One region of the Mesorhizobium sp. M0894 genome, then DNA from elsewhere that is predicted to be linked to it. Evidence: predicted binding sites of a transcription regulator. Region 1 holds the regulator's gene; the other holds the start of a gene.

Region 1 (4,213 bases):
GCCGGCGCAACCGGGCGATGGTGATCTCGGCCGTGCGCCGGGCCGGCCAGCCATCGCGTACGGAGATCGCCGCAACCACCGGCCTCAGCCATTCGACCATATCGGCGATCTCTTCCGACCTGATACGGGAAGGCATCCTCGCCGAGAGCAAGGCAAGTGAGCCCGTTTCGTTGAAACGCGGTCGTCCGCAGGTCGGCCTCGCCCTCAACCCGGAAGCGGCGGCGGTGCTGACCGTGGTGTTGTCGCTGAATTTCCTGTCGGCCGCCATTATCGACTATACGGGACAGGTGGTCGCCGAGGAACAGCGCCGGCTGGACACGCTGACCATGCCGCGCGACGAGCTGATCCGTGAATGCATGGCCATCGTCCGGCGCCGGCTGCAGGATCCAGACCTTGACGTCCGCAGTGTCGCCCGCATCGCCCTGGCGATTCAGGGCATTACCGACTCCCCTGCACGCGCCATGCTGTGGTCGCCGATCACGCCGCAGACCGACATCGCCTTTGCCGACATGCTGGAGGGCGAATTCGGCATCCCGGCAACGGTGGAGAACGACTGCAACATGATGGCGGTGGCTTTGCGCTGGCGCAATCCGGATCGCTATCGCGACGACTTCATCGCCATCCTGCTTTCGCATGGCATCGGCATGGGGCTGGTGCTGAAGGGCGAACTGTTCACCGGGACGCATTCCTCGGGCGGCGAATTTGGCCACATGATCCATCGTCCGGGCGGCGCGCTCTGCCGTTGCGGGCGGCGCGGCTGCATCGAGGCCTATGCCGGCAACTACGCCATCTGGCGCAACGCCAGACAGATGAGCGACGACAGCGAACCGGTCGCCGACGTCAGCGACGCCGACATGCGAGCACTGGCGGCTCGGGCGCGCGAGAAAGATGGGCCGGAACGCGAGGCCTACCGCAAGGCCGGCGAGGCGCTGGGTTTCGGTCTCGGCTCGCTGTTCGCGCTGATCGATCCGGCACCGGTCGCGATGGTCGGCGCCAGTGCCGCCGCCTTCGATCTGATCGAGCCGGCCTTGCGGAAGGCAATCGCCCAGACCGCCGGCGGTCAGCATTCAGGCTCGATCTCCTTCGATACAGAGCCGAACGAATTGCCGCTGATCCGCGAAGGCTGCGCGATGCGGGCGTTAAGCTTCGTCGACCAGGAGATTTTCGCGCCGGGCGCGCAAATGAGGCCCAGCGTCAGAAAGAACGTAGCCTGACCAGGCGGGTCAATCTTCCCTGATCGCATAGCCGGCACCGCGGATGGTGCGGATGACATCCGGCATCCGGCCGTTGTTGACGGCTTTGCGCAGCCGCCCGACATGCACGTCGACGGTGCGTTCGTCGATGTAGATTGTCTCGCCCCAGACATTATCGAGTAACTGGCTGCGCGAGAAGACACGGCCCGGATGCCGCATCATGAACTCGAGCAGCCGGAATTCGGTCGGCCCGAGCCTGATTTCGCTCTTCTTGCGATAGACCCTGTGCGATTCGCGATCGAGCACGATGTCGCCGACCTTTAGCACGCTGGACAGCACTTCCGGCTTGGCGCGCCGCAGCAGCGCCTTGACCCTGGCCATGAATTCTGGTGTCGAAAACGGTTTCACCAGATAGTCGTCAGCGCCGGTCGAAAGACCGCGCACCCGGTCGCTCTCCTCGCCGCGCGCGGTCAGCATGATGATCGGCAGCCGCTCGGTTTCGGGGCGCACCCGCAACCGACGACAGAGCTCGATGCCGGAAACCGCTGGTATCATCCAGTCGAGCACCAAAAGGTCGGGCACATTCTCCTGCAAACGGATCTCGGCTTCGTCGCCGCGTGTCACCACCTCGACCTGGTAGCCTTCGGATTCGAGATTGTAGCGGAGCAGCACACCCAACGGCTCCTCGTCCTCCACCACCATTATACGTGGTGCGATCATCGGCTGGGCACCCCCATCATGTCACCGGTGCGGACATTGTCGTTTCGTCCTGCTTCGGACGATTGACCGGCAATTGCTCGCCGGTCAGCACATAATACGCATTTTCGGCGATGTTGGTGACATGGTCGCCGATCCGCTCCAGATTCTTGGCGCAGAACAGCAGGTGCGTGCAAGCGGTGATGTTGCGCGGATCTTCCATCATGTAGGTCAACAGCTCGCGGAACACGGACGTGTATTTGACGTCGATGCGCTCGTCGGCGGCACGCAGCTTGGCCAACGCGGCCGCATCGCCTGCAGCATATTCCTCGATGACACCCTGCACCTGGATGAGAACCAGCTGCGCCATCGCATCGATGGAATGCGATAGGTCGCGCGGTGTGACGCTAAGGCCGACCGCACTCACACGCTTGGCGATATTCTTGGCAAGGTCGCCGATGCGTTCGAGGTCGCCCGCCATGCGGATCGCTCCGACCACATGGCGAAGATCGTGGGCCATCGGCTGGCGTTTGGCGATCAGGGTGATGGCGCGGTCGTCCAGTTCGCGTTGACGCGCATCCATGATGGCGTCGTCGGAAACGACGCGTTGCGCCAGCACGTTGTCGGAATTCAACAGGGCCTTGGTCGCCCCGCCGACCATCGAACCGGCGAGGTCGGCCATGTCGCGGATCAGCTTGCTGATCTGTTCGAGATCCTCGTCGAAAGAAGCGACTGTGTGTTCGCCCATGGTCCTGTCCTCATATGCATGATCGGAACGGCTCAGCCGAAGCGGCCAGTGATGTAGTCCTGCGTGCGCTTCTCGCGGGGCGACGTGAAGATCTTCTCGGTCCGGTCGAACTCGACCAGTTCACCCAGATACATGAAGGCTGTCTGGCGCGACACGCGCGCCGCCTGCTGCATGTTGTGGGTGACGATGACGATCGTGTAGTCGGCTTGCAATTCGTCGATCAGTTCCTCGATCTTGGCAGTCGACAGCGGGTCGAGGGCCGAAGCCGGTTCGTCGAGCAGAATGACTTCCGGCTTCACGGCCACGGTGCGGGCGATACAGAGCCGCTGCTGCTGGCCGCCGGACAGGCTCAAGCCGCTGGCGTTGAGCTTGTCCTTGACCTCGCTCCACAGCGCGGCGCGCTTCAACGCCTGTTCGACGCGGCCGTCCATCTCGGACTTGCCGAGGTTCTCGTAGAGCCTGACGCCGAAGGCGATGTTCTCGTAGATCGACATCGGGAACGGCGTCGGCTTCTGGAACACCATGCCGATCTTGGTCCTGAGGAGGTTGAGATCCTGCGACCGGTCGAGAATGTTCTTGCCGTCGAGCAGCACCTGGCCCTCGGCCGTCTGTTTTGGGTAGAGTTCGTAGATGCGGTTGAACACACGCAGCAGCGTCGATTTCCCGCAGCCCGAAGGGCCGATGAAGGCCGTGACACTGCGCTCAGGCAGCGACAGGCTGATGTCCTTCAGCGCCTTGCTCTGGCCGTAGTAGAAGTTGAGATTCTTGACCTCGATCTTCGTCTTCTCGGCGACCGTTTTGGCCATCGTCATGTCTGGGGACAACATCTGTGTCATCTGTCCTCTCTGCGTCCGGTAAGGCTGCGGGCGAGGATGCTCAAGCCCAGAACCGTCAGGGTGATTATGAGTGCGCCGGTCCACGCCAGTTGCTGCCATTCCTCGTAAGGGCTGAGAGCGAACTGGAAGATGGTCACCGGCAGGCTGGCCATCGGCGCGTTGATATTGCTGCTCCAGAACTGGTTGTTGAGCGCGGTGAAGAGCAGCGGCGCCGTCTCGCCGGAAATGCGTGCTATCGCCAGCAATATGCCGGTGACGATGCCGGACAATGCGGCGCGGTATGCGACCGAACGGATCACCACCCAGCGTGGCGCGCCGATCGCGGCACCGGCTTCACGCAACGCGTTCGGCACCAGGTTGAGCATGTCTTCAGTGGTGCGCACGACCACCGGAATGACCAGGATGGCAAGCGCAACGGCGCCGGCAATGGCCGAGAAATGTCCCATTGGCCGCACCATCAGCTCATAGACAAACAAGCCGATGATGATCGACGGCGCCGACAACAGGATGTCGTTGATGAAGCGGACGACGGTGGTGATGCGCGAAAAGCGTCCATACTCGGCCATGTAGGTTCCCGCCAGCACGCCGATCGGCGTGCCGACGACAACGGCGATGATCGTCATCAGCAGGCTGCCCGCGATGGCATTGAGCAGGCCGCCGGCCTCGCCCGGTGGTGGTGTCATCTCGGTGAAGACCGCGAACGAAAGCCCGGCTGTGCCCTTATAGACCAGTGCGCCGAG
Region 2 (4,213 bases), on a different contig from region 1:
ATCGAGGCATAAGCGTCGGAAATCCCGTCGGTGCCGAAGACGGCCACCTTGTCCTGCAGACCGGCCGCCTTGACCGCTTCGACGATGCCCAGCGCCATGCCGTCATTATTGGCATAGAAGCCGATCAGGTCGGGGTGCTGCTGCAGGATATTGGTGGCCGCGTCGTAGGAGGTCTGGCGATCCCAGTTGCCCGGCACGCTGGCGACGACCTCGAACTTGCCGCCTTCAGTGATCGTGCTCTTGAAGCCGTCGGTGCGCTGGACGGCGGCGTAGACGCCGGCCTGGCCTTCGACGATGGCAACCTTGCCGCCATCCGGCCGGTTCTTGATGAACCATTTGGCGACACGCACACCATTGTCGCGCTGGACATTGCCGACATAGTACTCGGCCTGCGGGATGACCGCGTCATTGACGTTGACCACCGGCACGTTGGCGGCCCTGGCCTGTTCCATGATCGGCTGCAAATTGGAGTCGGTCTGCGGTGAAACGAGCAGCACGTTGTAGCCTTGCGTGACCAGGCCTTCGGCGATGGTGAGCTGGCCGAGCTGGTCGCCCTCGCTCTGCGCCGCCTGGTAGACGACGGGCACGCCGATGCGGTCGCCGAACGACTTGTAGCCCTCACCCAGCGAGCGCCAGTATTCGTTGGTCAGCGTCTTGGAGACCGCACCCGCCTTGGTGCCCTCGGGCAGCTTGGGGAAAGCCCCGAACTTGGCCTCGAGCTGCGACCAGTCGATGCGATCCTTCTCGGTGTCGGAATTGAGCGGCGCGAGATCCGCGGAAAACACAGAGCCGATGGACAGCGTCATCAGGGCAGCGGTAGCGGTGACGAGCAGAAATTTCATGGTCTTTCCTCCCTTGTTGAAAAACGGTGATGGCGCCGGCCTCAGCTGTCCGGCCCGAGCATGGCTTCCTGGATGATGGCCTGCGACGCGACCGCGTCCTGACGATCGACGGCGGCTGACAGGCGGTTGTCCTTTTCCAGCCGCTCGACGACGCGCAGCATGCGCTTGACGGTGGCGATGTTGACTTCGCATTCGTGGACGGGATCGAGCCCGGTCATGTCGGGGAACGTGTCGAAGTAGATGGCCCCGGCATAGCCGTCGCGGCGGATCTGCCTGAGCAGCTCGATCGTCTGCAGCGTGTGCACGGCACCGACCATCAGGCCGTCGTCGCGCTTGGCGTAGCCGTCGTTGAGGTGCACGCCGAGCAGCTTGCTGTGCCGTGCTATGAGGGCGGCAGCGAAAGCCGGCTGCTCGTCGGCATAGAGCACGTGAGCGAAATCGAGCGTCACGCCGAGATTGGGCAGGCCGATCTCGCGGATCGCCAGCAATGTCGTCGCCGCATCGGGCATCAGGCTGTAGGAGCGCGGCTCGTTGGGTTTATATTCAAGGCTAATCTGGCAGCCCGGATCATGCGCCGCTACTTCACGAATGCCATCGATTTCGTGTTGCCAGAGTGTTGCGTAGTCAGCCTGGAAGGCGTAGTCGAAGCCATCCTGCCCGAGCCACAATGTCATCAGGCTGGCGCCGGCCTCGCGCGCGGCGTCGATGCCGGCCTTGGTCAGGTCGATGGCCTCCCGGCGAACGGAAGGATCCGGATTGGTGAAGGCGCCGAGCTTGAAGGCCGGATTAGAGTAGTAGCGCATGGCGAAGCCATTGATGGAAAGCCCGAGATCGCTGAGTTTGCGCGCCATTTCCGCAGGTTTTTCATCGACATGGTCGGGGAAGTTGAGGTCGAGATCGGTCAATTCCGCAACCTTCGCCGCACGCGCCGCCATTTGCAGCATGGACGGTTTACCAACAAGATCAGGCCACTCGGCCTGTGGCCGCGAGGCAAAGGAATTGAGGCGGGTAGCGAAACGACAGACTGTCATCGGTGACCTTTCATTGTCATAACTTCACATAAGAATGATTATTTGTAAAGTTGTTAATTGCTCTCGGTGGCGACGGATTCGCCATGCCCGGGCTAGTTGCGACCACATGAGGCCCAGGCAAGCGCAGCACTGTCACGCAAGTATCATGTTCGCGTCCTAGATCGCTTCTCCGAAGGCTTTCGCGGCATTCTCGATGCGACGCGGCGCTTTTTCAGATCCCGGCTGTTTTGTCACAAAGAGGATTTCCATGAAAAACCTGCACCGAAACGCGTCCCTCGCAGTCGCGCTGGCGATGTTCACCGCCTTGACTCCGGCCTTGGCTGAAAAGGCAGCGACCGTCGGCGGCGTCAGCTTCGTCAACAAGGGCCTGGTCGGTGTCGGTCGCATCCCGGCCAGCCAAAGGGACAAGTTCGGCGAGACGTTTGGCTCCGGCTCGGGCATGGCGATCGACGCTGCCGGCTGGACGCATGGCGCCGATGGCTATAAGGGCTCGCTGTGGCTGCTGCCGGATCGTGGCTACAATGTCGTCGGCACCACCGATTACCGTCCGCGCATCAACACGATTGCCATCGAATTCGCCCCGATCGCACCGGGTGCGGCACCAGCCGCCGGCCAGGAACAGTCGGGCCTCAAGGCAACCCTTGCCGACACCATGCTTTTGACCGACGACAAGGGCGCCGACGCAACCGGCCTCGATCCGCTCAACGGCGTGCGCGCCGCGACCGACGACATGCCGATCCTGCCCGAAGCCAACGGCAAGCTCGCGCTCGATAACGAGGCGATCGTGCGGCTGCCCGACGGCACCATGTTCATCTCGGACGAATATGGTCCGAACATCTACCACTTCTCCGCCGATGGGCGTCTGATGTCGGCAACGCAGTCACCGGCGGCGCTTGTCCCGATGCGTCATGGAACGCCGAACTTCGCGTCCAACAATCCGGGACCGGGCGCGGCAGACCCAGATCCGACGGATCCCGAAACCGGCCGTCAGAACAACCAGGGCCTCGAAGGCATGGCACTGACGCCGGACGGGAAGTTCCTGATCGCTGTGCTGCAATCGGCCCCCAGACAGGATGGCGGCGATTCCGCTTCGACGCGCCAGAACACGCGCGCGCTGGTCTACGATGCCTCGGATCCGGCCCAACTCAAGCTTGCGCATGAATATGTTGTGCCGCTGCCGGTGTTCACCGATGCCAAGGGCAAGACCAAGATTGCCGCGCAGAGCGAAATCGTGGCTCTGTCGGACAAGACCTTCCTGATGCTGGCGCGCGACAGCGGCAACGGCCAGGGGGTGAAGGGCGACACCTCGCTCTATCGCGAGATCAGCGTCGTCGATGTGTCGGCGGCAACCGACATCGCCGGCACCGAGTTCGACAAGGACAAGCCGGTTGCGCCCAAAGGTGAGCTCGATCCCTCGGTGACGCCGGCCAAGCTGACGCCGTTCATCGACATCAACGACAAGACCGAGCTCGGCCGCTTCGGGCTGCACAATGGCGCGCCCAATGACCGCAACAACCTTTCGGAGAAGTGGGAGGCGATGTCGGTGGTGAGCGTCCTCGATCCAACACGGCCCGACGACTATTTCCTGTTCGTCGCCAACGACAATGACTTTCTCACCCAGGACGGCTTCCAGGTCGGCGCGGCCTACAAGGCCGAAGATGGCCCCGATGTCGACACGATGTTCCTGGTCTATCAGGTCACGCTTCCAGGCCTCGCCGGGAAGTAGCGACACCCCTAGGCAGGCGGACGCGCCTAACGCGTCCGCCTGCCTGGCACGATCGAACGGTCGGGCCCTTCAGTTGCGGCTCGCCGGCACAAGGATTGTGTTCTAGTGGGTTTGCAAAACCTAAGACTGATGACCCGTCGAAGGCACTTACCTCAACATCTCCGCGTCCTTTGGCACGCCCGCATCGATCGGCTCGGCCGTCCTGTCCGACACGGCGGCGATCTTCCCGGCGGCCGACAGGTTCGGGCGCACGAAGACCGGCGCGACGCCGTCGACGCGGCTGTAGAGGTCGATAATGTCCTGATTCATGAAGCGCACACAGCCGGAGGAAGCGTTCTTCCCGATGGAATCCCACTCCGGCGTGCCGTGCAGCCGGTACATCGTGTCCTTGCCGTCGCGGAAGAGATATAGCGCGCGTGCGCCCAGCGGGCTGTGCGGGCCGGGCGGCATGCCGTCCTTGTATTTCGCCAGTTCCGGCCGGCGCTGGATCATCTCCGGCGGCGGCGTCCAGACCGGCCACTTCTTCCTCGCCTGAACCACGGCGCTGCCGGTCCATCCGAAACCGGCCTTGCCGAGGCTGACGCCATAGCGAATTGCCTTGCCGCCATCGCGCA

Evidence for each region. The regulator PhoB, encoded in region 1, activates phosphate uptake and scavenging genes when phosphate is short. The targets are predictions, from matches to a motif close to TGTCATNNANCTGTCAT.
Region 2: the regulator PhoB is predicted to act here: its motif matches at 2,004-2,020, upstream of NKH91_RS09670 (esterase-like activity of phytase family protein).

Annotation. Positions count from the first base shown of each region.
Region 1 covers NZ_JAMYOG010000003.1:74,421-78,633, forward strand. Annotated here, with positions in the region: gene NKH91_RS06580 (ROK family protein) at 1-1,214, shown strand, start outside; gene phoB (phosphate regulon transcriptional regulator PhoB) at 1,224-1,913, opposite strand; gene phoU (phosphate signaling complex protein PhoU) at 1,930-2,637, opposite strand; gene pstB (phosphate ABC transporter ATP-binding protein PstB) at 2,670-3,473, opposite strand; gene pstA (phosphate ABC transporter permease PstA) at 3,470-4,213, opposite strand, start outside.
Region 2 covers NZ_JAMYOG010000004.1:95,353-99,565, reverse strand. Annotated here, with positions in the region: gene NKH91_RS09680 (sugar ABC transporter substrate-binding protein) at 1-842, opposite strand, end outside; gene NKH91_RS09675 (TIM barrel protein) at 884-1,873, opposite strand; gene NKH91_RS09670 (esterase-like activity of phytase family protein) at 2,121-3,599, shown strand; gene NKH91_RS09665 (L,D-transpeptidase) at 3,747-4,213, opposite strand, start outside.